DNA from 4 places in the Paenibacillus sp. EB106-06-01-XG199 genome. Region 3 is predicted to be linked to each of the others. Evidence: predicted binding sites of a transcription regulator. Region 3 holds the regulator's gene; each other region holds the start of a gene.
What was found. The regulator LexA, encoded in region 3, represses DNA repair genes until DNA is damaged. The targets are predictions, from matches to a motif close to CGAACATATGTTCG.

Region 1: the regulator LexA is predicted to act here: its motif matches at 2,557-2,570, upstream of AC3WT9_RS03295 (YolD-like family protein).
Region 2: the regulator LexA is predicted to act here: its motif matches at 4,987-5,000, upstream of addB (helicase-exonuclease AddAB subunit AddB).
Region 4: the regulator LexA is predicted to act here: its motif matches at 2,758-2,771, upstream of AC3WT9_RS07150 (YhjD family protein).

Annotation. Positions count from the first base shown of each region.
Region 1 covers NZ_JBYTDQ010000001.1:643,522-651,373, forward strand. Annotated here, with positions in the region: gene AC3WT9_RS03270 (hypothetical protein) at 1-158, opposite strand, end outside; gene AC3WT9_RS03275 (GrpB family protein) at 326-853, shown strand; gene AC3WT9_RS03280 (C45 family autoproteolytic acyltransferase/hydrolase) at 796-1,449, opposite strand; gene AC3WT9_RS03285 (hypothetical protein) at 1,587-1,778, opposite strand; gene AC3WT9_RS03290 (hypothetical protein) at 2,013-2,411, shown strand; gene AC3WT9_RS03295 (YolD-like family protein) at 2,601-2,924, shown strand; gene AC3WT9_RS03300 (hypothetical protein) at 2,998-3,219, opposite strand; gene AC3WT9_RS03305 (hypothetical protein) at 3,589-3,849, shown strand; gene AC3WT9_RS03310 (AraC family transcriptional regulator) at 3,906-4,766, opposite strand; gene AC3WT9_RS03315 (alpha-glucosidase/alpha-galactosidase) at 5,040-6,338, shown strand; gene AC3WT9_RS03320 (M14 family metallopeptidase) at 6,508-7,188, shown strand; gene AC3WT9_RS03325 (GntR family transcriptional regulator) at 7,353-7,733, shown strand; gene AC3WT9_RS03330 (ABC transporter ATP-binding protein) at 7,730-7,852, shown strand, end outside.
Region 2 covers NZ_JBYTDQ010000003.1:879,843-887,694, reverse strand. Annotated here, with positions in the region: gene AC3WT9_RS14755 (Ig-like domain-containing protein) at 1-2,040, shown strand, start outside; gene AC3WT9_RS14750 (Na/Pi cotransporter family protein) at 2,222-3,211, opposite strand; gene AC3WT9_RS14745 (class I SAM-dependent rRNA methyltransferase) at 3,310-4,710, shown strand; gene addB (helicase-exonuclease AddAB subunit AddB) at 5,106-7,852, shown strand, end outside.
Region 3 covers NZ_JBYTDQ010000001.1:465,278-473,129, forward strand. Annotated here, with positions in the region: gene AC3WT9_RS02395 (TetR/AcrR family transcriptional regulator) at 1-365, shown strand, start outside; gene AC3WT9_RS02400 (DMT family transporter) at 366-743, shown strand; gene AC3WT9_RS02405 (L,D-transpeptidase) at 1,158-1,496, opposite strand; gene lexA (transcriptional repressor LexA) at 1,672-2,298, opposite strand; gene AC3WT9_RS02415 (LysM peptidoglycan-binding domain-containing protein) at 2,591-3,004, shown strand; gene AC3WT9_RS02420 (DUF896 domain-containing protein) at 3,115-3,324, shown strand; gene AC3WT9_RS02425 (hypothetical protein) at 3,375-3,902, shown strand; gene AC3WT9_RS02430 (HAD family hydrolase) at 3,938-4,723, shown strand; gene AC3WT9_RS02435 (FixH family protein) at 4,962-5,384, shown strand; gene metH (methionine synthase) at 5,564-7,852, shown strand, end outside.
Region 4 covers NZ_JBYTDQ010000002.1:286,144-293,995, reverse strand. Annotated here, with positions in the region: gene AC3WT9_RS07165 (glycosyltransferase family 2 protein) at 331-1,212, opposite strand; gene AC3WT9_RS07160 (ATP-dependent DNA ligase) at 1,320-2,183, opposite strand; gene AC3WT9_RS07155 (galactose oxidase) at 2,252-2,467, opposite strand; gene AC3WT9_RS07150 (YhjD family protein) at 2,801-3,199, shown strand; gene AC3WT9_RS07145 (hypothetical protein) at 3,458-3,589, shown strand; gene rsmD (16S rRNA (guanine(966)-N(2))-methyltransferase RsmD) at 3,720-4,328, shown strand; gene coaD (pantetheine-phosphate adenylyltransferase) at 4,312-4,830, shown strand; gene AC3WT9_RS07130 (nucleoside recognition domain-containing protein) at 4,802-6,031, opposite strand; gene AC3WT9_RS07125 (SepM family pheromone-processing serine protease) at 6,186-7,223, shown strand; gene AC3WT9_RS07120 (nucleotidyltransferase) at 7,213-7,852, opposite strand, start outside.

The sequences.
Region 1 (7,852 bases), 180 kb from region 3:
TTGGTGACACCATTCAAACTGGGAACATAATCTTCAGCCTTATTGGTGTTTAACATCTGGGGTTCTTCAGTAAGATGTGCATGGTTTTGCTGGTTGTTTTTCTTATCTGCTTTATTATTTGCACGGTCGTGTTTGGGATCGGCACTATTTTTGGGCATGATTTCACCTCCATCTGCTAACAGATAGTATGAGAAACTGGTTTGCATTTTATCCCAGCCATCTGAAATCGGGGGTGCGTAGCCTCTCTGGAGTGTGTACCGGATCATTTACAAAGAGCGAAGGCTTAGAGTAAGCTGACAATAAAATAACTAACCCAGCAAAGAAGGTGACGGTCATCGCTGTAAGCCCTGTTCCTATTGAAGTGGTTCCTTATAATCCCGCTTGGAAGGCCGAATTCAGCAGAATCAAAAAGCGGATGCTTGAGATCCTTGGAGATCTTGTCATTGCTGTCGAGCATGTGGGCAGCACCTCAATTGAAGGTTTGGCGGCCAAACCGATTATAGACCTGGATCTTGTGATGGAGAGCTATGAGGCACTGCCTGGTATTGTCGAGAGGTTCCGGGAATTTGGTTATGTGCATCTTGGAAATCTTGGGATTGAGGGCAGAGAGGTATTTGAGTGCGAGAAGGATGACGGTTTGATGCAATATCATCTTTATGTATGTCCCAAGGACGGTAAAGGTTATCTGGAGCATATTGCTTTCCGGGACTATCTGCGGAGTCATCCTGCTGCGGTTCGGGCGTATGAGGAAGTAAAGCTGGCCCTGGCAGAACAATACCGCAATGACAGAGAAGCCTATACGGAGGGCAAGACAGCTTTTGTACATTCCATCCTAAACAAAGCCATGCAGTGAGCGGAAAAAAAAGTATGAATAGAGCGGCAACCGGACCTGAATAACAGGCCAGCCGGCTGCCGCTCTGCCAGTTGTTTCATTGCTTCCTGCGGATTGTAGTCCGTTCCTGCTTTCCAGAGAGTAGAGTACATCGCCTCTTGTCTCGCTTGCGAGTTATGCATCAGCTGAAGGTTATGTTGCTGCATGGCTGGCAGCGTATAGTGGTTGGTGGATACGATAAGCTGGGGAAGGCTCGCCGCTCTGGCATCATAAACCTTAATTTCTTTATGTGCCCCAGCTACTTCGATCAATGCCATTGAACCGTGCCTGTCGGAAACCAGAAAGTTCCTGTAATCGGAGATCGGCATGCTGCGCAGCAGGGTAACAGCTTCTCTGGTTGTAGTGCAGTCATCGAGCAGGGCCCGAACCACTCCCGGGAACACAAAACCCTCACCTGTCATTTCTGGCCGGATTCTGCCGGAGGTCATGGTCACGCTGAGACCTTCGTCATTCATGCCGTCATACCGGCCGAAGAGCTGAAGTGAAAATCCGATATGGGCGGGCTTGCCCGTCACACGGGTGGTGCTCAGGCTACAGTTGAATTTTCTTGTATTCATGGCATTTGGATGGTAAATTATAGATATAAGTTTGGGATTGAAATTCAGCTAATAATTGCATGAAATGCGTACATTAAACAATCCGCCAGTCCGTATCTTGGCGGGTTGATTTTTTTAAAAAAGCAAGGCTGGTTTGACTATGTTCTGCTGTGAACAAAACGTTTTATGGTCCAAAAAGGTACCGTAAGGATACCTTTATTTGTTGAAATGCTTAAAGAATCCGAAGGATGATCAATTTCACAAAGGCCGGTAAAAGTTTCACCGCTCACAAGATGAACACGCTGCTTCATACTTTGCTCCAAGGCCGACTGTATTTCTATTTTTCTCATTCGTTTCACTTCCTTTTGAAACTGTGGCATTATGATCTCTACTTATCATTAAACAGGATTAGAAGAATTTAACAGACCTATTGGTTACAATATTGTATTATTATTATATACATTAGTTTGAAACCGGGTTATTCTTAAAGAAACTGTTTACAGTGAATCTAGACCCAAGCACCCTCCAGTTAGGACGGATAGGTTGATTTTCTCAGAAAAATGGAGTTGGAGAGGTGAATGGCTGTGGATACAAGGAATGTTATCAAAGGGATTTATCATGAAATCCTTGAACGGATCGAATTGCTGCTATTGAACTCAAGTCTTGAGTATGTGGAGCACTCTTCTGAAGTAATAGAGGGGGGCATGTATGCTTGGGGACAAGCTGACGTATTGAAAGATGCGTACCGGATGGCTTTGATTGAAGAATATTTGATTCTGGTTACCCAAATGCGGTTGGAGCTTGAAGAGAAAGACAGCAAAGCTCTCGCCAGTTTTGACCATAGCTGCAATATTGTATTGACTTATTTAAAGCAGGAAACGTTTGTGTACGAGAGTACGAAAGAAGATGTATTGAAGACGATTGAAAAAGAATTGGCTATTCAGTACTTCGTTATGAATCTGCCGGTGGAGAACATGAAATAATTGTCCCCATAACCTGGTCGTCGCGGTGAATCGGGCATACCTTTCTTGGTGTAATATTCAATCTAATAACGTTTAGCTCTCAGTCCGCCAGTGTTCAACTGGCGGATTTTTCCGTTGCTTTAATTTCTCTAAGATGGTTATAATACAAACAAGTGTTCTTATTTATAGGGACTGAGGAGGTCAGACAACATGAAGAAATTTGACAGCATATTCGACTGCAGCCGGGTGATGACTCCGGAGCACAAGCGCCGGATCATCCAGGATGAAGAAAGACAGCGCCTGCGAAGCAAACCCGTGCTCGATGCTCAGGAATGGGAGCTGATAGATCAAGTGCTTGCTTATTCCAAGCGTTACAACGAACAGATCACGATCACGCTGTTCGATCCAGAGAAAGATCATAAGATCAGGGGCGTTGTCATGTCAGTGGACCTGCAAATGCGACAGGTCAAATTACAGATTGAGTTTGAATATGATTGGATTATGATTGACGATGTTATTCAAGCGACTACATAAATAAGGGTCCCAATCCTGGGACCCTTTCTTTAAAATTTATATGTTCATGTCATAAAAAATTGCGTTCTGCTTGTTACTTCAATGTTGCATATGGTTTGAATTCGTCCGGTATAGCCGTTACCCCTACTATAGCCTCGACAGCTTTCCAGGCCGCTTCAAAACTTGTTCCGCTGTAGCTTGTTCTATCCCGCGCAGGGCCAGACAATGACATGTCAAACACTATAAATTCTCCAGACTCTTCAATGAGTCTGAAGCTTACGGCGCGGTCTTTTGATTGCATACGAATCTCCTTCAATTAGACAACCTCCTTAATCTTTTCTGCACTAGTATAAAGTCTACACAGCAGTATACCGCATCACCCTAATTGCATCAATTAACTAATACGCTGCAAGGAGCAACATTGACGGGAAGGTATTGAAACACTACAATTAGCACGAGTAGCCGTTGGAATAATTTAGGATTTCATTTTCTTTCATCGGATAAATAAGAAACCCATTAGGCGGGCTAACAGGAGGTGAAGTAAACAATGAAAAGCTCGGTTAACCTGTTTAAAGTTTCGCTTGTGATGATCATTGTCTACTTGCTGGTTAGTTTTGTCGCAGGTCTAATCGGGATGAATTTCAACAAATTATAATGAGTCTGTTCTGCAGATAGGAGGAAGTCAATGAAAGGCGAACATTTAAAATATTTAGGCGGCGGTATAATTGTTCTTGGATTGATTGCTTCGATTCCTGTCGCCATGAATATGGGTACATTATCTGCCGGTATCTATCTGTTCATCTGGTCCTGCCTGATTGGCGTGTTTTTTATCGGTTTCGGGGAGCTGCTGTATTCGGTGCAACGAATTGAGCTTAAGATCGCCGGGGAACGTCCTCACTATGATCCATTGACAGGTCAATATGTTGACAAGACGGTAAGAAAGTAATAGGTTTTAAAACAACCCTGCCGGTGAATTCCGTCAGGGTTGTTCAGCATTTCCCCTTAACTCTCACGGAGAACGGCGCGATACTCGCTCGGCGGCATGCCAGTGTATTTGCGGAACTGCTTAGAGAAGTAGAGGGCGTCGTTGAATCCGACGGATGAGGCCACCTGATCGATGGTGAGTGTTCCCCCCAATAGTTCCCTGGCTTTGTCCATCCGCATCTTCAGCAGATACTGCTTGGGAGACAAACCGGTCTTTTGTTTGAATGCCTTGGACAGATGCACCCGGTGATAGCCCAACGTCGCCGCCATGTGGTCGATGCTGATCTGCTGGTGGAACTGCAGCGAGATCCAACGGATCGCCTGGTCGATCTGGCGGTCAATGACCTCAGGCATTTCTTTGGGACGGGCTGGAAGGACACTGAGGTTGGCCAGACCAAACTGGTGGAGCAGCAGCCGGGTCCAGCCGGAGGCCTCCAGGCTTTCCAGGCGGGGATAAGGGGATTGCTGGAAGGCCAAGCGAATATGTTCGTACAGGCTGTGCAGCTCACGGGTATTCCCCGAATGCAGCAGCGGACGTTCCTTGGTAATCCCGGCATCGGAGAGCAGTGCCGCAACAGCTTCACCCTGTAAGGCTACCCATACGTAGTGCCAAGGGCTGTCCTTGTCTGCCTGGTAACTGAATAGGGACCCCGGATAAATAACAAACGTGTCTCCGGTCCGGCAGTGCAGCGAGACATTCCCGCTTTGAAAGAAGCCCTCACCATCCAGCACGGTATGGATCAAAAAATAATCATGCACTGAGGGGCCGATCTTGTGACCGGGTACGGGTCTGCCTTCACCACTGAATAATACGGCCATGTCTTGCTCTTCTGGTACGAGATTAAAGCTGGCAGTGAAGTACGAATGTTCGAGATTCATTGATGGGCCTCCCATACATAAATGACTGAGTCATATTGATATTGCAATTAATCTCAGGCTACTACATCACGATTCCAAATGCAACAAAGATCCATATCTCACTTGTATTTCTCCATACTCATTTCCGGCGTTCTAATTTATAGTGAATATAGCAAGAAAACAGCGGATAATGACTGCCATTACTGCAATCATCTGCCCTATTCACCACTGCATAAACTCCTTATTTGCTTAAGGCAGGCATTCTTACCGCAACCAACAGGAGGCGTATTGTTCATGTCCAAAATTACATTTATCGGTGCAGGAAGCACTGTTTTCGCCAAAAACGTTCTGGGTGACTGCATAGCGACAGCGGCGCTGCAGGGTTTCGAGCTTGCCTTGTTCGACATTGATCATCAGCGGCTAAAGGACTCAGAGAACATGCTTAACTCCATTAAGAATAGCAGCGGCAGCACATGCAGGATTAACGCTTACTCCGACCGTAAAGAAGCGCTGCGCGGCGCCAAGTATGTCATTAACGCGATTCAAGTCGGAGGTTACGATCCCTGCACCATAACCGATTTTGAAATTCCAAAGAAATACGGTTTGCGGCAGACAATTGCGGATACGGTGGGCATCGGCGGTATTTTCCGCAATCTGCGCACCATCCCGGTGATGCTGGATTTTGCTGCGGATGTACGCGAGGTCTGCCCGGATGCGCTGTTCCTGAACTATACCAATCCAATGGCTGTTCTGACGAATGTAATGAACACCTATGGCGGTGTGCAGACAGTAGGACTGTGTCATAGTGTGCAGCAGTGTATCCCCGGATTATTTGGCCACCTTGGAATCGACCAGACGGGAGTGCAGGCGAAGATCGCCGGAATCAACCACATGGCCTGGCTGCTGGAGGTCACGAAGGACGGGAAGGATCTTTATCCGGAGATTAAGCGCCGTGCAGCAGAGAAACAGCTGGAGCCTCACACAGATATGGTACGTTATGAAATGATGCAGAAGTTCGGCTACTACATTACAGAATCGTCTGAGCATAACGCGGAATACCATCCTTATTTTATAAAAAGGAACTACCCGGAGCTGATCGAACGCTTCCAGATTCCGCTCGACGAATATCCGCGCCGCTGTGTGGAGCAGATTGGCCGCTGGCAGCAGCTGCGTGAGGAACTCGTCGGCAACCACGAGCTTCAGCATGAACGCTCGCATGAATATGCCTCTTATATTCTGGAAGCAATCGAGACAAATGTACCGTTCAAGATTGGCGGAAACGTAATGAATACAGGGCTGATCACCAACTTGCCACGGGAGGCCTGTGTCGAAGTTCCATGTCTAGTGGACAGCAGCGGGGTTACACCTACCTTTGTAGGGGATCTGCCTCCGCAATGCGCCGCTCTGAACCGCACGAACATAGGCACACAGCTGCTGACCATCGAGGCGGCAATCACCGGCAAAAAAGAGCATATCTATCACGCGGCCCTGCTAGACCCGCATACGGCGGCAGAGCTGTCGATGGATGATATTGTGAACATGTGTGATGAATTGATAGCTGCCCACGGCGACTGGCTCCCGCAGTATCAATAGCATAAAAGTATGACTAACAGAGCCCGGGAAACCGGGCTTTTTGTGTCTAGACAGGAGCCTGCTGAGGCTAATGGACGATGTTTTTCCCGGAGTGTCCAAACTTTAAGCAGCAATACGAATACTTATATATAGATATTCATTTACGGAACCGCTCCGGAGGTGAGATTTGGTGTTCGTCGAGAAAAGTATGCTTGCGCCAGATACGTCTTATGCAACTCCCTATTATATCGTAAGTGGCCCACGTCCCGGCCCGGTCTTTATGGTGGTGTCTGGAATACACGGGAATGAACCGGCCAGCATCCGTGCAGCGCAAAATCTGGCGGGAATGTTCACCCGCAGAGAACTGATCCTCCTAAAAGGCAGACTTATTATAGTCCCTCTGGTGAATAAAAAGGCTTACCGTAAGAAGATCAGAGGCAAGCCGGATTTAAACCGGACCTTTCCTTACCGTGGTAAATCGAAGGCCAGCCATTCGCTGGCAGGAGCCTTATTTCAGCTGGCACAGCACCATGGCCCTTCGTGGTATCTGGATCTGCATGAAGCGAACGGACTTTCACAAAAAAATCCCAAACGGGTTGGCCAGACTTTAATTATTAGCCCAGGAAGCCGTACAGCTAGAGTGGCTAAGCAAATCGTTAAACGAATGAATCGGTCCATAACTAAGTCTTCCTATCATTTCAATATCCGGCGGCGTGAGCGAAATGGAACCTCGCGGAAGGCGGTTCAGGAAATTCTCGGTACGAAGGCGGTCACCGTTGAGACCTGCTGGAGTCTGGACTTCTCTTTACGGGTAGGGTACCAGTTGGACATCGTGTGCCATTTCTTAAGAACAACCGGATTTATTGGTTGAAGATGATGAGAAGAGACTGTTCACTTCAGGCTGAACCCGCAAGCAATTGAGGGTTCAGCCTGTTTGCATCCTATAATAGGATATTATTGACATGCTTATATATAATGTATATATTACATATATACACTAACTACATTGTTACAAAAGGATGATGGTGCAGCAACATGAACATTTTGATTTCGAGTACCTCGGGTGAGCCGATATACGCCCAGATTGTGGGGCAGATCCGCCAACTGATTCTACAGGGTGAATTGGTATCCGGGACACCGCTGCCGTCTATCCGCCTGCTGGCCAAAGAGCTGCAGATCAGTGTCATCACGACGAAGCGGGCATACGAGGAACTGGAGAGAGAAGGGCTGATCAATTCCATCGTCGGCAAGGGTTCCTTTGTGTCCGGGGCTGATCAGGAATTTATCAAGGAGCAGCGGCTGCGGATTATGGAGCTTAAGCTGAAGGAAGTCATTGATGAGAGCAGGGCGCTTGGACTCCAATACACCGAGATTGTGGACATGCTGAAACTGCTATATGAGGAGGAGAAGGGATGAGTAACTGTATAGAGCTGAATCACCTGCACAAGCATTATGACCGTTTTGCGCTGCAGGATATTTCACTGGCGATGAAGGAAGGGTATATTACCGGTCTGATCGGCCCGAACGGAGCAGGC
Region 2 (7,852 bases), on a different contig from region 3:
AAGAGGGATGTTACCGGTGCAACCGTATGGAGCTCCTCCAAGACCGATGTAGTTAAAGTAATCAACGGTCTGTTGACGCCGGTCAACACCGGTTCGGCAATGATCACGGCTACATATAATAATGCGATAGCTACCCTTGAGGTATCTGTTACCCATCCCTTTAAGGAATTAACATTGGAGCGCAGCTCTGATGGAAACTATAAATTGGGCGACAGCGAGGAAACGCTGCTCGTTAAAGCAAAAGCCGTTGGCGGAGAGTCGGCAACATCTGTTAAAGATGTGACAACTGATGCCGAATGGAGCAGTTCGAATACAAGTGTAATCACTATTACTGGCGGAAAGATCACGCTGGTTGGCGAAGGAAAGGCAACAATTACAGCTAAATATAAAGGATTGACCGCCACCTTCAAGGCAGTAGTACAGCTGCCATATTCGGCAATTGTGCTGAAAGAGAAGGACGTAGCTGTCCAGGAACTTGAAATGCTGGTCGGAGACGCTGCGGTAAAATTAACAGCGGCAACTAAGGCGACTGAAACCAGCCCCGAAAAAAATGTTGCCGATCTGGCAACATGGACAAGCTCCAATGAGAGTGTTGCAACGGTAAAAGCCGGGGAAATCACAGTGCTGGCCACTGGTAAGGCTGTTATTACAGCAAGTTACCTCGGTGTTTCCAAATCGTTAGATGTGTATGTACGCTCACCTTACGAGGCGCTGCTGCTGGACCCCTCAGGTGATCAGTCCCTGTTCATGGGAGAGAGCTTGAAGGTTAAAGCTGAAATGAGAAATGCTGTGAATTCGACTAGGAATGAATCTGCAAACGCAGTATGGACCTCTGACAATCAGCTGACCGCAACGGTAACTAAAGACACATCGACCACGGAGAATGCGGCTGCGATCGTTTCGGCCAAAGCGGTTGGAAGTACGGTCGTTAAAGCGGAAAACCTAGGAGTCAGCAAATCGTTTAAACTGACTGTATATCCGACACTCACCGAACTCAGCATTGATAAGGCCGAGCAGGAGATCTACACAGCGGATTCCGTAAGCCTGCCAAAGGTAAACGGAACGAAGCTTGACGGCACAAAGATGGATTTCAGTGATGAGATCGAGTGGACCTCGGCCGATGAAGAGATCGCCTTAATTAAGGATGGCAAGCTTGTAGCCGGCAAGGCGGGCACTGTAACCATCACTGGTAAGATCAAAGAAGGTAACATAACTTCATCTGCTGCTGTGCGGGGCAAAACTGTTGTACAAAAAGTAATAGTTCAGAATAAAGTGCTTGTTCTAATCGGACCTGAAGGTGCATTGGGTCTTGTCATCGGCGAAGAGAAGCCGTTGCCTGAGATTCAGGCCGTGCTGGAAAATGGCGACGAGCTCGATGTATCCAAGACGATTGAATGGGAAGTTAGCGGAACCAACGCCATCATTAAGCAGACGGCAAACGGCAAGACTGCTAAAGGATTGGCCAAGGGCAATGCCACTCTCAAAGGAACTTATGCCAACAAGAGTATCAGCATTCCGGTAACGATTGAGCAAAAGGTTGTGAAGCTGGTTGTGGAGCCAAGCACACTTGATATGAACATCAAAGGCTCCAAAACAATTAAAGTAACCGGATATTACTCCAACGGGAAAACGGCGAATTTCTCCAGCGGAATGGATTGGGAGTCCTCCAATCCGGCGGTAGCTACAGTGAAAGGGGCATCCGTCAAGGCTGTTACTGAAGGATCAACAACGCTGACAGGCTCCTATCAAGGAATTGCCGCCACTGTCAAAATCACCGTTATTCCCAAACTTACGAAGTTGTCTGTAAGTGAGAACAGACTTGCTCTGGCTGCAGGAGCAACTCAGAGCGTAGTGGTGACGGCACAGTACGATACCGGCAAAACGGCAAATGTTACTGGAAACGTGGTATGGACAAGCTCCAAGCCAGCCGTGGCGAAAGTGAATGCTAACGGCGTCATTACAGCATTAAGCAAAGGAACAGCATCAATTAAGGGCAAGCTGAACAATAAAACCATAACGGTATCCGTTAAGGTGAAATAGTTTGCCTGCAACCCAGATGAAATGAACAAGATCTGCAGAACCGCTGTTATGGCGGTCCTGCAGATCTTTTTGTATAGGCTGAATGGAGATTGCATTAGTACTGCAGGGCTGATTGAAGTATAATAATACAGCGATTGAATACGTCCTGAAGCCATAGCTGAAGCTAATCCCATGAGGTGCTTTATGATTGGAGCCGCTGCTCAAGCCTGGACCATAGCGGCAGGTAGCATAACGGCAATGCCCCAAGCGAGCAGACCACATTGAAGATTGTCTGGGCATGGGCGAGCTGTGCGGCGGGACCGCCGCCGATCCAGGCGGCGAGGCTCTGCAGCGGCCCTATAAAGGGCAGGAACAGCAGTGCGCCGCCGACGTTAAGCGCCACATGCGACCAGGCGACGAACACCCCGGAAGGCGAGCCGCCGATTGCGGCAATTACGGCGGTGACACAGGTTCCGACATTTGCGCCAAGCACGATGGCGATGCCCAGCTCCGGCGGCATCACGCCGGTGGAAGCCAAGCCCATCGCCATCCCGATCACCGCCGCGCTGCTGTGCAGCATTGCGGTCAGACAGGCTCCGGCGGCAAGCCCCCAGAGAGCGCTTGTGGCAGCATGGCCAAGGAACCAGCGGAACAGTCCGCTGGCTTGCAGCGCGGGGCTGATCGACTGCATGACGGCGATGCCCCATAGGACAAGCGCGAAGCCGGCCACCGCCAGGCTGATGAACTGAAGCGGCCCGGAGATTTTACGGCAGGCTTCTGCCGCCTGCCAGGAGTAGGGCGGCAGCTCGCCGATCATGACTGCCGCGGCCCAGACGCAGAGCGAGGCAGCCAGCAGCGGCGTGGCCATCGTGCTGATCTGCAGTCCAATCAGCTCGGTGGTTAAGCAGGTGCCGATGTTGCTGCCGAGAATGATGCCCAGGGTCCGGGCATAGGTAAGCAGGCCGGCATTGACCATGCCGATGGTCAGTACCGTGACGGCAGTACTGCTCTGCAGCAGTGCCGACAGCAGACTGCTGGCTATGAGGCCTTTTACTGGCGTAGATGTGGCCTTATGCAGGCCTCGGGATAGCAGGGGTCCAGCAAGCCGCGACAGCGCGGCTTCCATAACCTTCATGCCGGCAAGAAAGATAACTAGACCATATATAATAGGGAACAGCAGGTCGCGGATCATAAGGATAGGCTCCTTTGAACGGGGGTTGTACACCAATATATGAAAGCATTGCAGTGGACATGTATGAAATCATTAACTAGAACAGGGAGTTGAAGTCATTGGCATCGGTTATTCTGGAACGAAACCGCAAGAAAAGACTGGAGCAGGGTCATCCGTGGGTCTACGCCAGCGAGGTGGCCTCGGTGGACGGAGAACCGCAGGCAGGCGGATTGGTGGATGTGCTTAATCACCAGGGGCGTTTTTTGGGTGCAGGTTATTATAATCCGGCTTCGCAAATCCGGGTGAGAATTCTCTCTCAGAGTCCGCTGGCCATCATGGATACGGCCTTTTTCGCGGAGCGGTTCTCAAGCTGCCTGCAGCATCGGGAACGTTTTCTGCCGGGAGCAGACGCGTACCGGTTTGTGTACGGCGAAGCTGATTTTCTGCCCGGCCTGATTATTGACCGTTTCGGCGAGATTCTTGTCGTTCAGCTCTTGACGCTGGGCATGGATCTGCGCCGCGCAGAGATTGTCGAGGCACTGGTTCAAGTGATGAATCCACGCGGGATTTATGAGCGCAGTGATGTTACTGTCCGGGAGCTGGAGGGTTTGGAGCAAAGAACCGGAGTGCTCTACGGGGAATGTCCGCGCCACATTACTGTAAGCGAGAACGGTCTGAAGGTAATCGTGGATATCGAGGAAGGCCAGAAGACAGGCTACTTTTTCGACCAGCGCGAGAATAGAGCCTCCATCGCTCCGCTGATCAAAGGCTGGGGCGGCCGCAGCGGAATTACGCTGCAGGAGCTCGAGACGGATGAAGGTCTCGTTCAGACCCTGCCGGTGAACAAAAGCGGCAAGCCGGTCACCTTCCCGTATTGGGACGGTGCGACAGTGCTGGAATGCTTCGCGCATACGGGCAGCTTCACACTGCATGCCTGCAAATACGGAGCCAAAAAGGTTACCTGCCTCGACGTATCCGCCCACGCGATCGAAAGCGCCAAGGCCAATGTGGAACTGAACGGATTCACAGACCGTGTGGAATTTGTGGTGGATGATGCTTTTGCTTTTCTGCGCAATCAGGTTAAAGGGCTGGAAGAGCGGACGGAGCGGGCAACCGGTGCAGTGGAGGCTAAGACGGGAGCCAAGCCGGCGGCCAAGGCCGATACGGCGAAGCCGATGACCGCTGGCGGCGGACGCACATGGGATGTCGTCATTCTGGATCCGCCGGCGTTTGCCAAAACCAAAAGTGCTGTTGCCGGTGCCTGCCGTGGTTACAAGGATATTAACCTGCACGGCATGAAGCTGGTCAATGAGGGCGGTTATTTGGTGACGGCAAGCTGCTCTTACCACATGCAGCCGCAACTGTTCCTGGATACTATTGCCGAAGCGGCGAAGGATGCCGGTAAGGTCCTGAGACTGATTGAATGGCGGGCCGCGGGGAAAGACCATCCGCAAATTCTCGGTGTCGACGAAGGTCATTATCTGAAATTTGCCATTTTCGAAGTGCGCAGCAAGAAATAACGAACCCGGCCCATAGGCCAGCTCTGGGGGAGTCTCTGTAAAGAGGCTCTTTTTTTCATTTTTCATTGATAATCATTCTGGCGTTCTCTTCTGAGGAAGAGGCGGCCCGGTGGCTGGAACCGCTGCAGATGAAGAAAGGGGAGGGAAGCGAAGCTGGACCATGCTTAGTTGTGAATATTACCGTGAATGATCAAGAGACTGAAGCAGCTTAAAAACGCGGCAGTCTCTTTGTGCTGTACATGCGGATATCCATCCGCTGAAACTTGAAAACAATGGCAAACGTATGTTCCGTTTGGAAGAGATATGCTATAATGTTGGGACGGATTCATCAACTGGGTTGAGAAATTTGATACCGGTTGTATTCATAGATTTGGCCACGGAAGGAGTCTACTGCAATGACGGTAAACTTTTTGATAGGCCGCTCGGGCAGCGGCAAGACAACAAGAATATGGGAAACGGTATCCTCAAAGCTGGAGTCTGAACCGCTGGGCGCACCGATCATTGTACTTGTTCCGGAGCAGGGCTCGTTCGGGGCGGAGAGAGGCCTGCTGGCAGCAGGCAGCGTGAAGGGCAGCATCCGGGCCCAGACCTTGAGCTTCTCGCGGCTTGCATTCCGGGTGAAGCAGGAGACCGGGGGCAGCGCCAGTCTGCCCATCAGCGAAGAAGGCAAAAAAATGCTGATATACAAGATCATCAACCGGCGCAAGGAAGAGCTGAAGCTGTTCGGCGCTTCAAGCGACAGACCGGGCTTTGTGGAACGGCTCAGCGCACTGCATACTGAGCTGAAACGCTGCTGCCTGGGCGCTTCCGATCTGGAAGAACAGCTGGCAAGAATGCGTGAGGCCATAGGAAGCAGTCCGATTCTGGCCGGCAAGCTGGATGATCTGCATATCGTATTCAGCGAGTTGGAGCAGGAAATGTCACAGCTGTATATAGATCAGGAAGACCGGCTGGCTGAACTGGCGGAGCATATTGCGGATTCCTCTTACATAAGAGAAGCCGAGATCTGGGTAGACGGGTTCCATGGTTTTACCCCGCAGGAATTTATGGTGCTGCGCGAACTGATGCAGCATGCATCAGGGGTGACAGTGGCCCTTACGCTTGACCGGATTTATCCAACGGGGCTGCAGCCGCATGAACTGGAGCTGTTTCATCCCTCCGCAGTTACGTATATCAAGCTGCGCGGGATGGCTGAAGAGCTGGGCCTTGCGGTCTGGGACGAGCTGCTGGCGCCGCCTGTGCTTCCGCGATTCGCCGGTAGTCCGGCCTTAGCTCACCTGGAGCGCGGATTTCACCGCCGCAGCCGCTGGAGCGGCGATATCGGGCAGGCTGCGGAAGCCATCACGATCAGCGCTGCAGTCTCCCGTAGAACAGAGGTCGAGGGCGCGCTGCGTGAAATGATCAGGCTGGCCCGGGATGAAGGGGCGGAGTACGGCGAGATGGCTGTATTCATGCGCAACATTTCAGATTATGAGCAGCTGATTACTCCGTTGTTTCAAGACTATGGCGTCCCGTTCTTCCTGGACCAGAAGGTGAATGAGCTGCATCATCCGCTGGTGGAATTTATACGGTCCGCACTTGATGTGGTGCGCCGCCGCTGGCGGTATGAGGATGTGTTCCGCTGTGTGAAGACCGAGCTTCTGCTTCCGCTTGACGGCAGTATTACCCGCGAGGATATGGACGGGCTGGAGAATTATGTGCTGGCCTGCGGCATCCATGGATACCGCTGGACCGATGGACGTTCCTGGAAAGGAATCCCCAGTCTTTCGCTGGAAGGCAGCCGGATTGTGGATGAGGAGCTGCTTCTGAAAATGGAGCGGTGCCGGGAGTGCATTACTGGTCCGCTGTATGCTTTTGAGAAAAGAGTCAAGAAAAGCCGCAGCGGGCTGGAGCTATGTACAGCGGTGTACCTGCTGCTCCGGGAGTCAGATACCGCCCGGAAGCTGGAGAAGCTGAGCAGAGAGGCGCTTGAACTGGGACAGCCGGAACGTGCGCGGGAACATAGCCAGTTATGGGATGCAGTGCTCGATTTACTGGATCAGATCGCGGAAATGATGGGATCAGAGAGAATGGAATTTGAGCTGTTTGCCGGGGTGCTGGAGACCGGACTCAGCGAGCTTAAGATGGGTTTGGTTCCGCCTGCTCTGGATCAGGTGCTGGTCGGAAGCATGGACCGGACGAGGGTTTCAGGTGTGAAATATGCTTTCCTGCTGGGATTCAACGAAGGGGTTGTCCCTGCACAGTTCAAAGAGGATGGCATCCTGTCCGAGGGAGAACGGCTGCTGCTGGAGAACAGCGGAATGGAGCTGGCTCCGGGATCCTCACGCAAGCTGCTCGATGAGCGCTTCCTGATCTATGGCGCGCTGACAACGGCCAGCACTAGACTGTGGATCAGCTATGCCACAGCCGATGAAGAGGGCAAAGCGCTACTGCCTTCGGAAATCATCCGCCAGCTGCATGGCATGTTCCCGGATGCTTTGCAAGAACGGTCCCTTTCCGGGTTCCCCGCAGCAGTATCTCCTGACGAAACCGATGCAGGTGAAGCTTTGCATCTGGGCTTTGTGGGGCATCCCGGACAAAGTCTGCGCATGCTGATTATGCAGCTGCGCCAGTGGCGGCAGGGAGTGGAAATCCCCGGACTGTGGTGGGATGTCTATAACTGGTTCGCGGAGGATGAGCATTGGAGTCCGAAGCTGCAGCAGCTGCTGGGTTCGCTGTTCTACCGCAATGACGGCATTCCGCTCAAGCGGGAGACCAGCCTCCGTCTATACGGAGGCAGAACACTGCGCGGCAGCGTGTCGCGTATGGAGAAGTTCGTTGCCTGCTCCTTCTCCCATTTTGCTTCATACGGCTTAAGGCTGAAAGAACGCCAGCTCTATAAGCTGCAGGCGCCGGACATTGGACAGCTCTTCCATGCCGCGCTCAGCGATATGGCCAAGCGGCTGCAGGAGCAGGGCCGCGGCTGGGGGAGCTTGACGGCTGAGGAGTGCCGCCGGGAAGCCGGAGAGACAGTAGACAAGCTGTCACCGCTTCTGCAGGGCGAAATTCTGATGAGCAGCAAACGCTACGGCTACATTTCCCGCAAACTGAAGAATATTGTCGGCCGCGCTTCCGTGATCCTCGGCGAGCATGCCCGCCGGGG
Region 3 (7,852 bases):
TGACCCGAAACTTTACGGAAGATGTTCAGAGCCGTGTAGAGCATGACCAGCGAGAAGCTGGTAAATGGAGCAGGGCGTACATTGAATCTACTTTTTATGGTTTTGGAGAAGGCAGTGACATGAACTCGGTGCTGGCAGCAGCTTTATTTACGAATCCAGGGTTGTTGACAAACATGCAGGAGAAATATGCTGAATGGCAACACAATTTTGAAAATGACGGTGTGGATCCACTTCGTGCAACCATTGCCCGACTGGTGACCGACGGACTCTGGTTTGCAGAAAAGTTTGGACTGGCACCGCCAGATCAGGAGTTAAAAGAACGCATTTACAAAGAATTGATGGACGGAGTAAAGGAGGAGAAGTAAGTGCCGTATCTGTTTTTGGCGATATCCATTGCCAGCGAACTTGTAGGAACTTCGATGCTCAAAGCATCGCAAGGATTCACCAAAATTATTCCTGTAATCGTAATGCTGATTAGTTTTATTTGCTCGTTCTTCTTTTTGTCGTTATCACTGAAGACTATTCCATTAAATACGGCCTATGCAATTTGGTCTGGAATCGGGGCGGTAGCTACAGTTCTTATCTCGGTACTGATCTGGAAAGAAAAAATAAATACAGGCAGCGTAATAGGAATAACCTTAATCGTCATTGGTGTGATTGTGCTGAATTTGCTGGGTCCCGGACATGGTTCCTCTGATGAGGCTGCCGAAACACAACAAACCAGCCTTTCCGATAGAGCCTAGGCCAAATCTGCTGAAATAAAGATCATATACAATTTGTTCCACCCAACAGTATAATGACGGAATAACTGTACCCTGCCAAAACGGTGGGGTATTTTCATATTTATGAACACAGGGGAGTGAGGAAAGTTGTCTATGCATCGTGAGATTTTTTTCCTTAATGGTATTGGCGTGTTTAGCGTATTGATGTGGCTCATATCGGTTGTAGCTTGTATTTACGCATTCGTACTGTTGGTTAAACTTGCCCGGAGAGGAATAATAGCTTTGGATTTGTACATATATGCTAAAAATCGTGAAATACGCGACCGGTATGAATCGGCAGACAGGAAGGACCCATATTAAGCACAATGAAAAACACCCTCGATCATTTTTTTGTGATCCTTAGGGTGTTTTTGCTTTTGTCTGATCACCATGCTGTTAATCCCTTATTGTAACCCGTGTTCCAATAGGCACGATTGCTGCAAGGGCCAGCACATCCTCATTGTACATGCGGATACAGCCATGGGAGACCATATGTCCGATGGAGGAAGGGTCATTCGTTCCATGAATGCCGTAATGTGGTTTGGATAGACCCATCCAGAATGCACCGAAGGGTCCGCCAGGCTTAGGCTGTTTGTTAATGATAGTGTATTCTCCCGCCGGTGTAACGGTAAGCATGGTGCCAATACCGACAGGGAACCCTCTGGTAACGATGTTATTGTCAAGCAAATAAAGCATGCGCTGCGACAAATCAACAATAATCCGATAATTAGGCATAGATTCAGCACTCCTTTGCTATCAGAATATGTGCGGAGTGCTGTTGCTGTTCGAAGGAATTGTTATATGGGATAAACAGAACAAATGTTCGTGATGAGTAAAATGACCATTTGAAAAGGGGAAAGGGCTGCTTCACTTTTTCAAGTGAAGCAGCCCTTAAATATGAACAAAAATATTAATGGATATCGCGGAAGAGACCGATAACTCGTCCCAAAATCGTAACGCGGTTAAGACGGAGGGGTTCATAAGCCGGATTCTCCGGCTGTAGACGAATGTGGTCACGTTCTTTGTAGAATGTCTTGACTGTAGCTTCGTCTTCTTCGGTCATGGCAACGACGATATCGCCGTTGTCAGCAGTCTGCTGCTGGCGGACGATTACATAGTCACCATTCATAATACCTGCTTCCACCATGCTGTCACCGAGAACGGAGAGCATAAATACCTTGTTATCTCCCACATAGTGGGAAGGTAGTGGGAAGTAATCTTCGATATTCTCCGTTGCGGTAATCGGCACCCCGGCGGTGACCTTACCTACGACAGGAATACGGGTAACCGTCTGTACGAATTGATGTACATTCTCGGAATCTTCCTGGCCGAGCAGCTCAATTGCACGCGGTTTCGTAGGGTCGCGGCGGATAAGGCCTTTCTTCTCAAGCCGGTCCAGATGGCCGTGCACTGTGGAGCTTGAGGCCAAGCCTACAGCTTCACCGATTTCCCGGACGGACGGAGGATAACCCTTGCTACGGACTTCGTTACGTATAAATTCCAGGATCGCCAGCTGACGACTCGAAATCTTTGACATCGGAATCAACCCCATATAGTATGTTTGGGAAAATTATAACATAGAACTTCCGTTCGTACAAACATAAGTTCTAACAATCTGAGATTAATAGTGGAAATAGTAGCCTTTTACCATATTAGTATCCAATAACGGTTTGAAAATGGCGGGAAAAGGCAATGCCGGTGCTGAAAACTGACACATTTATGGATACGGAAAAAAGCGAACAATTGTTCTAAAAAATCTATTGATCAAAACACATGTTCGTGTTATATTATTTTCGAAAGTAAGAACAAGTGTTTGGAGGACGATGACAATGTTAAAATACAGTACATACCGCAGCATCTACGAAGAGGCCGGTGAAGTTAATTCAACTAGAGGACAATCTGCTTCTAATCATATGAATGAAATGAAACAATCCGCCGCCGCTTTATTTTCGGAGATCATAGGACTATGCCGGAAAGAGTATCTGGTGAAGCTAATGCTGGTCTTTATGCTTGTTGTATCGGGATTTACAGTTGTTGGTAATGTTTTTGCGAGTTCAGCATCATTAGTGAAGCAGGAAAAGCGGGTAGTAGTTGAACGCGGAGACACGCTCTGGAGTATCGCCCTAAAGAACAAACCAGCGGGTATGAAGACGGTCGTATATATAGAAGGAATTAAAAAAACAAGCGGTTTGAAGAACGGGAACATTCAGGCTGGAGATATACTGACATTGCCTGTGTATTAACTTCATCATAAGCAGTATAGACTGACGTAAAGAGCTTTCAGGGGGGAGACCTTGACAAGCTCTTTTTCTCATGGCAAAGTTAGAATGAATTTATAGGGGAGGGGAAAGTATTGAATATTGACGAATTGGTCGCACGCATCAATGAACTGGCACGCAAACAGAAGAATGGCGGCCTGAGTGAAGAGGAATTGGCTGAACGGGCCAAGCTCCGCGAGATTTATCTGGGCAACATCCGCAGCAACTTCCGGGCCCAGCTCGACACTATTGAAATCGTGGATAATGATGAGCATGAACAAGGCAACAAGGGACTCAAACATTAGTCCAGTGTGTCTTTTTCATAGATATTACAGGATGACTAGGGGGAACTGACATGGCCCGTTCTTGGGAAAGAATGGTTCAACGCAACACACAGCAGATCAACAAGCAAAGAAAGAAGCAGGGCAAGGATTCCATTTATGTTTCTTCGTCAAAATCAGCTGCGAAAAATAGTGATATCTTTAAGGGCCGCAACATTGCATTTCCTGTTGTTCTAATGCTGCTTGGAATTATGTTCTGGGTGGTAGGCTCGATCGACGAGGCCAGAGGCAGCGGCATCCTTGCCAATTGGCTGGGCGTCGTTCTTTACTTTGCGCTGGCGGCACTTCTATTCTTCCGGCGTCCGTATCTGAAGGTTGAGCGCAACAGAGTGTCTACGATTAAGTATAACCGTGAACGCTGGCTGCAAGCTGGAGATATTGAGAAGATCACTTTGTCCCGTGGAGTGGTCGTGCTTAAATATAAGGGCAAGCGCAAACAGTGGATTTTCTCCAAGCTGATTAACCGCTATAACACTGAGGCCATGGGTGTACGCCTGGAGGAGTTCGGCAAAGCCAATAACATCGAAGTAGTACACGAGTAGGAAGATATAACAGCGTAGGGAGAGGGAGAAATCTAATGCCAATTACCGCCGTACTATTTGATCTTGACGATACATTGCTCTGGGATGAACGGAGTGTTGAAGAAGCCTTCCGCAATGCATGTGAAGCTGCAGGTGACTCCATTGATCCTAAAGAGCTTGAAGTTGCTGTTCGCAGGGAAGCCAGGAATCTTTATGAAACTTATGAGACGTTCCCTTTTACAAAGATGATCGGGATTAATCCTTATGAAGCACTTTGGTCCAATTTCTCAGCTGGAGAACAGCCGGAGTTCCGTAAGCTCCAACAGTTGGCTCCTGTATACCGTAAAGAATCGTGGCGGCGTGGTCTGGCCTCCCTCGGTGTCGAAGATGAGGTGCTTGCCGAAACGCTGGCAGACAGGTTTGCTGCCGAGCGCCGTAGCCTGCCGTACATGTATGAAGAGACGTTACAGGTGCTTGATGCACTACGTGGTAAGGTGAAACTACTGCTGCTTACGAATGGTTGCCCGTCACTGCAGCAGGAGAAGCTCGACGGAGTGCCTGAGCTTATCCCCTATTTTGATCATGTAGTTATCTCAGGCAGCTTTGGCAAAGGAAAACCGGACAAGGATATCTTCCTGCATGCTCTTTCGCTGCTGGATATAACCCCTGAACAAGGGATCATGGTCGGCGACAAACTCACGACGGATATTAAGGGCGGCTTGGCCGCTGGTCTGACTACTGTCTGGATCAACCGTACCGGCAAATTACCAAATCCTGAGATTCAGCCGGATTATAGAATCGGCCATCTCTCTGAGCTCCTCCCCCTGGTACAATCGCTATAGTGTAACCTTTGAGAAGCCGGTATCCCTAATGGGATGCTGGCTTTTTTGCGCTCAAACAAAGAGGTTGGCCAATTATAATAGGGAGATAATCCATCTGTATATGACTAACTTCACGAAAAAGGCGTGAAAGTTTAAGCAATCTTCTAAAATTGCGAATATGTTGTGTATAATAGTAAAAGAATGCAACCACAAGCTGGAAATATCATTATAAATTCTACCTTGGTCGGGAGGACTCCGGATGATAAAACCCAAGAAGCTGATTACTCTTTTTACGATTGTGACGATGTCAATGATTGTAAGCTGTTCAGGTAATAGTGGGAAATCAAGCCATATGCATGACGGATCAGAGCACTCTATGGAGCCGATTCACGTCGAACTGAGCTGGAATCCGGTGGACGTATCGGTAAATCAAAAGGTGGTTTTTGAGGCTGTGGTCTCCCAGGGGAGTGAAGCTGTGGATGATGCGAAGGCGGTGCTTTTTGAGATTGTGAATAAGAATAATGAAGAAGACAAGCAGGAGCTTGAAGGCAAGCTCTCCGGCAACGGTACATATAAAGCTGAGGCGATCCTGATGAAGGAAGGCAAATATGATGTGACTTCGCATGTAACAGCTAGAACACAGCACTCTATGCCGACTAAAGAACTTACAGTGCAGCCATAATGAAATAGAGATAGCGGCTGGCTATAAAGAAAAACTATTATGCAGAGTGGAAAGGAAGGCTTTTCGATTCCGCTTTATTCTGCTAAACTTACTCTAATGTTTTACTGGGGGGATATGAAGTGGCTAAATACACACTTGCTGAAAGCTTGCAGCAGCGGATACTGATTTTAGACGGAGCAATGGGCACGATGATTCAACAGGTGCCACTTACCGGAGAGGATTTTGGCGGGGATGAGCTGGATGGCTGTAATGAGATGCTTGTGCTCACCCGTCCGGAGGTTATACAGACTATTCATGAGCAATATCTTGAAGCAGGCGCAGATCTGATCGAGACGAATACCTTCGGCGCAACCTCGGTTGTGCTTGCCGAATACGATATCCCTCAGCGGGCCCGGGAGATTAACCTGGAAGCTGCGAGGCTGGCCAGAAATGCTGTTGAAAAGATTGAAACGCCCGATCACCCGCGTTACGTAATCGGGGCGATGGGCCCGACAACAAAAACGCTTTCGGTCACCGGAGGCGTAACATTCCAGGAGCTGGTGGATAGCTACGAGGAGCAGGCTATAGCGCTGATTGACGGCAAAGTGGATGCCCTGCTGCTGGAAACTTCCCAGGATACTTTGAATGTGAAAGCCGGAAGCATTGGGATCCGCAACGCCTTTGAGAAGGCAGGCATCACTTTGCCGGTCATGATCTCGGGTACTATCGAACCGATGGGCACGACGCTTGCTGGACAGAATATTGAGGCGTTCTATATCTCGCTGGAGCATCTGAAGCCGATCTCCATCGGGCTGAACTGTGCAACCGGACCCGAGTTTATGCGCGATCATATCCGGTCACTCTCGGCAATCTCTTCGGCAGCAGTTAGCTGCTATCCCAATGCCGGGCTGCCGGATGAGAACGGGAACTATCATGAGTCACCGGATTCACTTGCCCGCAAGCTGGCCGGTTTTGCCGAGAAGGGCTGGCTGAATATTGCCGGCGGGTGCTGCGGAACGACACCGGATCATATCCGGGCGATGGCTGAGACACTGGCAGCTTATCCGCCGCGCCAGCTGGAGGGATGTCATCCGCCCGCATTATCAGGCATTGAGCCTGTTTATGTTGAGAGTGACAACCGTCCTTATATGGTAGGTGAACGTACGAATGTACTCGGCTCACGGAAATTCAAGCGGCTGATCGTGGAAGGAAAATACGAGGAAGCCTCGGAGATTGCCCGGGCACAGGTCAAAAGTGGAGCTCAGGTCATTGACGTCTGCGTACAGGATCCGGACCGCGATGAGATCGAGGACATCAAGCTGTTTCTGGAGCTGGTAGTCAAAAAGGTGAAGGTTCCATTGATGATCGATACAACCGATCCCAAGGTTATTGATCTGGCGCTGCAATATTGCCAGGGTAAAGCGATTATTAACTCCATTAACCTTGAAGATGGTGAAGAAAAATTCGAACTGGTTACACCGCTGATTCATAAATACGGGGCTGCGATTGTCGTAGGCACGATTGACGAATCCGGACAGGCCATTAAAGCGGAAGACAAGCTGGAGGTTGCCAAACGCTCCTATGATCTGCTGGTGAACAAATATGGGCTGGCGGCAGAGGATCTGATATTTGATACACTGGTGTTCCCTGTTGGTACAGGGGATGAGCAGTATATCGGCTCTGCTAAAGAGACTATTGATGGCATCCGCATGATCAAGGAAGCCCTGCCTTCCGTGCATACGATACTGGGGATCAGTAACGTTTCTTTTGGACTGCCGGAAGCGGGCCGTGAGGTGCTGAACTCGGTCTTCCTGTATGAATGTACGAAGGCCGGACTGGATTATGCCATTGTGAATACGGAGAAGGTAGAGCGTTATGCTTCCATCCCGGAAGAAGAGCGTCATCTGGCTGAACAGCTGATTTACAATACGAATGATGAGACTCTGTCTGCCTTCGTTGCCGCCTTCCGTGAGAAAAAGGTTGAGAAGAAAGAGAAGATCTCCAATCTTTCGCTGGAGGAACGGCTCGCTTCCTATGTGGTTGAAGGAACGAAGGAAGGTTTGATACCTGACCTTAACGAAGCGCTGACCAAAAGTGGTCCATTGGAAATCATCAACGGGCCGCTTATGGCTGGAATGTCCGAGGTGGGGCGGTTATTTAACAACAATGAGCTGATTGTCGCTGAAGTGCTGCAAAGCGCTGAAGTGATGAAGGCCTCTGTCGGCCATCTGGAGCAGTTTATGCAGAAGGACGAGACATCGGTGAAAGGCAAGATTATGCTGGCCACCGTCAAAGGGGATGTCCATGATATCGGTAAGAATCTTGTGGAGATCATTCTCTCCAACAATGGTTACCAGATCGTTAATCTGGGTATAAAAGTACCACCTGAAAATATCATTGAGGCTTTCCGCCGGGAGAAGGCCGATGCAATCGGCCTGTCCGGCCTGCTCGTCAAGTCGGCGCAGCAGATGGTCCTGACTGCCCAGGAT
Region 4 (7,852 bases), on a different contig from region 3:
AAATCACCTCAGATTAATTATTGCCACAAGTTGCAGTGTATAGGCATAATTTAGCTTTTTTAAGCAAAGAGGAGACTAGGGTAGGGGAGGAAGCCCAATGACACAAAGGGACTGGCAAAAGGAAGTTGCGACAAACGGGCCATTTGATGGATTATGGCGGCATCGTTGAGGGATACTCACCAGAGTCTGTTAAAATTGCCGGAGCTTACTTCGTTAGGGAACGATTTGAATTTAGAGCATACATAAAATAACCCGCCGGGCCGGCGGGATTTTCTTTTTTGCCATCACCTTTTTTGAAGGCATCAACTATTTGACGAAGTTGGCAACATATTAGTATGGAACTCCTGATATCAATCTGGATAGAGCCATTCTGAATATATCGTGGTCGAATACTTGGTATTGTCGATTTTGATCAAGCAGCCAATTCGCAAAACCTGCGGCTGTTCGATAGTTAGCGAAATCTTCAGAATTAACCCCATATTCAGCTAATTTAATCATTATTGCGTATTCCTCATCAGATAATTGAATGCCTAGTTGAGAAAGTTGTCTCTGACGGATTCTTCGTGCAGAATCATCTTGTATTACCCGGTGTTTATTGGACACTTGTCCTTCATGAGGCCGATAGTACATTAAATTGTGAGGGAGATTTGCGAATTTCACGCTTGAGGAAAGCCTGTTCCACAATTCGTAATCCTCTGCATGAGGGTAATTATAATCATAACGAATCCCGAGTTGATCTATAGAACTTCGGCGCATCATAACAGAAGGATGTAGAATGCAACTGTAAAATAAAAGCCAGACCTTAATTTCTTCGTGATGCATAGGATTTAACTTGACGGGCCCGAGGTAGTTCGTTGTATATCCTGTTCCGCAAATATCTATGGTGGGATTAGTGTCCATAAAATAAGCCTGCACTTCCAAGCGATTTAGTGCGGCAATGTCATCACTGTCCATACGGGCGATGTACTCACCTTGGGCCAGATCGAGTCCTTGATTCAGCGAAGTGACAATCCCCATATTTTCACTATGAAATATCTTTTTTACTCTAGTGTCCATTATTTCATGTATAATTCCCGCTGATCCATCTGTCGATCCGTCATCGATTATTATCAATTCTAGGTCGTTTAGCGTTTGCAATAAGATTGTGGTAACTGCTTCTTGTAAATACATAGCGCTATTGTAGACAGGCATAATTACAGATATCCTTGGCACCCAGCATTCCTCCTAGTTTCGGTGTGTCTTATCATCACGTTATGATGAAACAAACTAATAAGCGACAGGAGGAAAGAAAAAAGGGCTTAAGGTCAGTGTGTCTTTGCTTATATGATAAACTCCGTAAATACTGGACTTCGCAACATTCCTGATTTGGTCCAGTTCCTCATTCTAACTTTTGCCCGCAGTCGCGGTTCCAGATGAATAAACTCTTTGTCTTCGCCTTTCACAAGCTGCTGGGCTACTCCACGAAATGCTTGCTTGTGAAGCGGGGATGCTCCGAACTCAATAATCCCCGCCGGGCGCAGTTTACCGGACGTGCCGGACGGGACCGCAGCAAGCCAGCCAAACTCCTGTTTGCGGTAGCCAGTGATATAAACCTCTGCATAGGTCCAGTTAATGACCTTCTGCCATGCGTGGGATCGGCGTCCAGCCTCATAGGTGCTGTTCTTTCGCTTGCCCACCACACCCTCCATACCTCGTGCCTTGATCTCCTTAAACAGAGCCTCGCCAGCACCGTTTATATGCGGCACAACGCCGTAACTCCCAGAGGGGAGGGATAAGCTTGTTAGTATCTCCTTGCGGTGCAGCAGCGGTAGTCCGCGCAGATCCTTACCTTTGTATTGCAGGATATCAAAGATAGCGTAATAAGCCGGAAGCGTGGCCGTGAGTTGCTGAATCTTGTCTGCCCGCCGTGACTGAAATCGACTCATGACGGACTCAAAATCAGATACGCCGGTTGCCGGATCTATGCAGGCGACTTCACCGTCTAAGATTATATCGTCATCAAACGGAAGCTGCAGTTCCGGGTACTGCCGGGTGCAGTCGTTATCATGTCTAGTGTATAGCCGTACTTTGTCGCCTTGTTGGGAATAGATCAGCCGATGCCCGTCTATCTTTGGTTCGAATATATATTCACTGTGGCTAAAAGGACCAGCAGCAGTTTGTAATAACATAGGGGAAATAAACATAAAAAACCTCCTCTATCCAATTATAGCGCTTGGCTATAAGGGAAAGAGGAGGTAAGTGATGGTAAGGATTATTCTGATGCTGTATATTCACTTACTTCATAGGTAAGTATTTTATCAAATACGACATAATCTTTACGCTTTTTGAAGGGGCCTTTGTTGTTGGTATGTTTATCAATTGCATACATCCCAGGGCCTCTACCTGCATCACGGGCATCATACCAGGTTAAGAATGCATCTACTTCAGCGATCGGGAGATCGTATTCCTTTTCTACTCCATTTGTCATCGTAATCACCAGTATAGCTCGATCACCTGGTTGTTCTGGTGTCGGAGTTGGCGCTGGCGTAGTACTAGAATTGTTTACACATCTAGTGATGGCTATTCCTATCTTAATTATAGTTCAATTTTCGTTGACTTGGATAAATGTACTGAAAAAACAAGAGCAAAGAGACTAAAGGCGATCTATAACTCTGCGTACTCCACGTAATTTGGTCCTGTTACCTATTCTGGAGTATCGATTGAGTTTCAAAAGCCCGTCAATCTAAAACTTGTCGGCGGGCTTTTTTTGTGGATAAAAGAACGTGTGTTCGCATAAAATAAGCTCATGGAGGCGATAGTTATGGGCGTGAACACTGGCGAAAAGATGCTCACGAATGAAGAGAGGGAAATGGTTCGGGACTTAATATTGCTCCCTTACATAGATACGATGGTCAGCAAGAGCATGAAAGAAATTCAACACTCGGGTAACATCCTTAGCCGATCATACCTATTGGCTGGCCGCTATGTTCAGAAGCGAGTTGTGCAGGATGTCTACCGACTGAGGCAAGAACTTAAACGCCGGAACATCAAAGTGATCGAGGATACCCAGGATGATTTCATTACATATAGTATGATCTACTTTCGCGGCTATCAAGAGCGTTTTGGCATGACTCGTGACGTAATGCGTACTGAGATCAGCTTAAGGCTCACTCGATACACAGCTGATCTCGGCGATGTCTTAAAAGAGCAGATGATATGAGCAAAAAGCCCCTACTGGCCGTAATGGCCAGCAGGGGTTTATTTATTGACCGAAAGGTGGCGTAATATCGGATTCAATTATAGAAGAAAACAGTATGATACAAAATGCCACCTCATTACAGAGAGATTAATGATATGCCACCTTTTTTGCCACCTTTAAGTATTTTTGAGGGTGGTATTTCTCATGATATTCAATTAAATCGCGTAGGTATGGGGTTCATAAAACAAAAATCGAGGCTCCCTTTCGGGAGCCTCTTTCATGGGAGAGGAGAAACCGGACGAAGAGCTTATGGGGAAACGTAAGCCTGCTCCGCGGTTGTCTACGACATTTTGTGATGTCGATAGTTACATGATGTCCCGGTTGCTCCAGTCTTATACCTGTGTACGTTAAAAAAATCTGCCGGCCTCATGTGACAACGGTAGACAATCTTTTTATTTCAATAGACAATTGTGGTACTATAGGCTTGGACTTGTGCCTCAATCGGCATAATAAATAGAGACATAGAGCAGGTGGATAATCGGTGAGAGTTGTATCGGGAAGTGCAAAGGGGAGGCCCCTGAAGAGTGTTCCGGGCAGCGGAACGCGGCCTACAACCGACAAGGTAAAAGAAGCGTTGTTCAGTATGATCGGTCCTTATTTCGAGGGTGGAGCAGCGCTTGATTTGTTTGCAGGTACTGGCGGTCTAGGTATTGAAGCCTTGAGCAGAGGGATGGACAGTGCGGTATTTGTGGATATGGAGCAGAAAAGCATCGACACAGTGCGTGCCAATCTGAAGGCGGCTAAGCTGGAAGCGCAAGCTGAGGTTTACCGCAATGATGCCGGCAGAGCCCTTAGCGCGCTGGAGAAGCGGGGACGTTCGTTTGATCTTGTGTTCCTGGACCCGCCGTACAGGCTGAAGTATGGGGATGAGCTGATGATGGCGATGGTGCAAAAAGGTCTGCTCAGATCAGACGCGGTCATCGTGCTGGAGCATGAATCAAGCTATGCCTATCCGGAGGATATTCCGGGGTTCTATAGAACCAGACAGGCCGTATACGGCGAGACGACAATTTCAATTTATCAGTATGAATCCGCTCTGCGTGAAGAGGCTGTGAGTGGTAAGGAGGGGAATGATGAGTCTGCAAATTAGAAAAGAACGTGTTGCCATTTATCCCGGGAGCTTTGATCCGGTTACGATGGGACATATGGATATTATCCGGCGTGCAGCCAAACAATTCGACAGACTGATTGTTACCGTGCTTAACAACCTAAGTAAGAATCCGATGTTTTCGGTAGAAGAGCGTACGGAGCTGCTGCGGCAGGCCACTGCGGATATTCCGAATGTGGAGGTTGACAGTTTCCGCGATCTGCTGGTAAATTATCTTCGCCAAAAGGATGCTCAGGTCATTGTCCGCGGCATCCGCACGGTTACCGACTTTGAATATGAATTGCAGAATGCATCCATTAATCATAATTTGGACCCTGAAGCGGAAACGATCTTTATGATGACCAATCCGAAATATTCCTACCTTAGCTCAAGTGTGGTCAAGGAAATCGCCCACTTTGGCGGGAATGTGTCGGATTTTGTGACCCCTGAGGTAGAACAGGCAATGAAGCTTAAATTCAGCCGTTTAGACGGCGGAGCCAAGTAACAGCAGATACAGCGGCAGACAGAGCGATGATCATCATCAGCAGCAGCGATTGCAGGCCAAGCAGCTGGGGGACAACGCTCCATACGTTCAATGCTCCCAGTGTTGCGGTCGATTCGGCAACCTCGGGAACCGCCACTGCCGGCAGTACGGTTTCACGGAGATTCATCAGCGGGTTCCATAATAATAGGGTAAAAGCAAAGGCAAATACTCCATGCAGCAAGCGGACGGCGGCATAAGGCAGGAAAGAGATTTTCGCCCTTTTTAGCAAGGTAAGTGCTTGGAGCTGGCCGCAAATTCCGCTCCAGCCGAGAGCGGCTGATAGCAGGGCCAGGCCTGTGATCCCCATGGAACTAAAGTCGTGAGGTGCTGTCAGTTCTGAGGTCAGAGCATTTGCTCCGAGATGAATCTCCAGAAAACTTGCCGCCAAAGCAGGAGGCAGCTGCGGTATTAGAGAAATAGCAATATTTATGACAACAGCAAACATAATCATGTACCCGCCGATGACCATCAGGTTCTGAACGGCAGTTGAGACGGATTCCCCGAGCAGCCTGCCAAATCCGCGGCCATCTCTTGCCCGGGCTTCTGATACAGCCTGATGAATCCGTCTGGGCAATGAAGCCGTTTTGCGCTGTGATGGAACTACCGTCGGAGCTTCGGTTTTCGGCTGACCTGTGAGCAGGGTCGCGGTTACGCCTGCGGCAAGTCCCGAAATCCAGTGGATGGCCAGCAGGGTATATCCGGCGGCAGGACTGTGCAGAAAAGCAACGCCGACTACAATGAGCAGTGTAACCGGACTGGCGAAGTGGGCGATGGAAGCCAGGCGTCCGGCCTCCTTGTCCGTAATGCTGCCCTGCTTATGCAGCAATTGCACACCGCCTGCTCCAGCCGGGAAACCGGCGGTCATTCCGAGTGCGAGTGTCCAGCCTCCGGACCCCGGAAGGCGGAAAATCCTGGTCATCACCGGCTCCAGCAGTACTCCGAGTCCATGCACGAATCCCGTGGCTGTGAGCATTTCTGATAACATCAGAAAGGGTAGAAGCGCCGGGAAGACAAGTGTCCACCAGAGCTTCAGACCCTGAAGGGAAGCCTGGAAGGAGGACTCCGGCGATAAGATAATCGCAATGGCGAGCACAATGGCAACGGCCCCGGACAGAAAGGGAACCGAGGCTGAAGTGAACCGGCGTATTTTAAAGTTATTCATTATGAGCATCACCTCTTCATAACTTAGGACATGGGCTGAGACTGTTATCAATTTATGCAGGGCAGACAACCATCATGCCACAGCGGAGAGGATACAGCTCCGAAGTTTATTTGGAGACATAAGCATAGAGCCGCGGGGAAAGAAGGGAATTGCATTGAGGCAACTGAAACGCCGGGTAGGCGTTCGCGCCATAGCCTACTTGTTTACTTTTGTGGTTATACTCTATGTGGCAGTATTTATGAATACTCCATATCTCGTGTATCAGCCGGGCAGTGCCTCAGAGGTGGCGCCGATGATCAAGGTGGAGAATGCTGATCCGCAGGAGCAGGGCACATTCATGATGACGACCGTATCTGCGAGCTACGCCAATGTTGCCCTATTAGTGGCTTCTGCGTTTAATTCCAATGCGGAAGTCGTATTGAAAGAGGCAAGGCTAGGGGATAAGAGTGAGCAGGAATATGCGGCTGAGCAGGTATATTATATGAGCAGCTCCCAGTCTTCTTCCGTTCAGGCGGCCTATCATGCTGCGGGCATTCCTTATGAGGATGTTGTAGACTATCTGTATGTATTCTCGATTCCGGAGGAAAGCAGCCAGGAGCAATTTCAAATAGGCGACAAAATCATCCGTGTTCAGGGGCAATCTGTGCCTGATCCCACTGCGCTCTCTAAACTGCTCTCCTCAAGCAAGGTTGGCGATCAGGTAGAAGTCGTGCTGCAGCGGGACGGTAAGGAAGTCAAGGAACAGGTAACACTGGTGGAGGTTAAAGACAAGGAGACTGCAGCGGGCCGTCCTGGATTTGGGGTTGTGATTGGCGCGGTGCAGAAGGTACAGCCGAAGGAAGCAGGAAAAGCGGTCAGCTTTGTGGATACCAGTGTTGGAGGACCCTCGGCAGGCCTTATGTTTACGATGGAAATTTATAACCAGCTTACCAAAGGCGATTTAACCAAAGGTTATCGGGTAGCGGGAACAGGAACTATTGACGCTGAAGGCAAGGTAGGAGCCATTGGCGGAGTGAAGCATAAGATTGTTGCTGCAGACCGGGAGGATGCGGAGATTTTTTTCGTGCCGGTTAAGAATTATGATGAAGCCAAAGCCAGAGCGGATAAAATAGGCACATCTATGAAGCTGGTGCCTGTATCCACTCTGGATGAGGCACTGAAATATATGGAAGAGCTGCCGGTCAAACCCTAACCGGCGGCAGTAAGAAATCGCTGTACAAATCAGCACGCTGAGGATTGGTGAAAGCTCCGGCATACGCGGCGGAGGCTTGGAGATCGCGTTCAAGCATGGGGTGTGAGAAATGGGCAGGACTCAGGACAACGGGAAGTGAGGCACTTCTCTTCATGTTCTTGAGCAGCTTTCTGCCGCTCTCGCTGAACCCCAGAACCCGAATGTAACCGGGGCCTTGGGCCAGACGGGAAGGGGGCGTTTCCTCCCTGCTGTGATTCAGCAGGGCATGCAGCAGCAATCTCTGCAGCCGTGTATGCGTGTAGCGTCTGCTCTTTAATAGTTGTAGCAGTGCGCTGACCGAGAATTGTTCAAGCTGCGGCATGACTCTCAGCAGCCGGTTCTCAAGCCCTTCATTCATATCCTGCAGGGACCTCAGCTCTGCGGCAGTATGCGTAGTCAGCACATGACGGAGCTGGATGCGGAAGTCTTCCAGGTTCAAAGGACCTCTGCCGGCTGCATGCTCTCTTTCCAGGATGGACACGCTATATTCTGGCATGAATTCTGCAGGTGAGCCGCCTTCATTAAGAAGCTGGCGGATCGCTGTGGCGCTGGCAATCGAAGACCCCGCCTGCAGCGGGTCATGGAAGCCT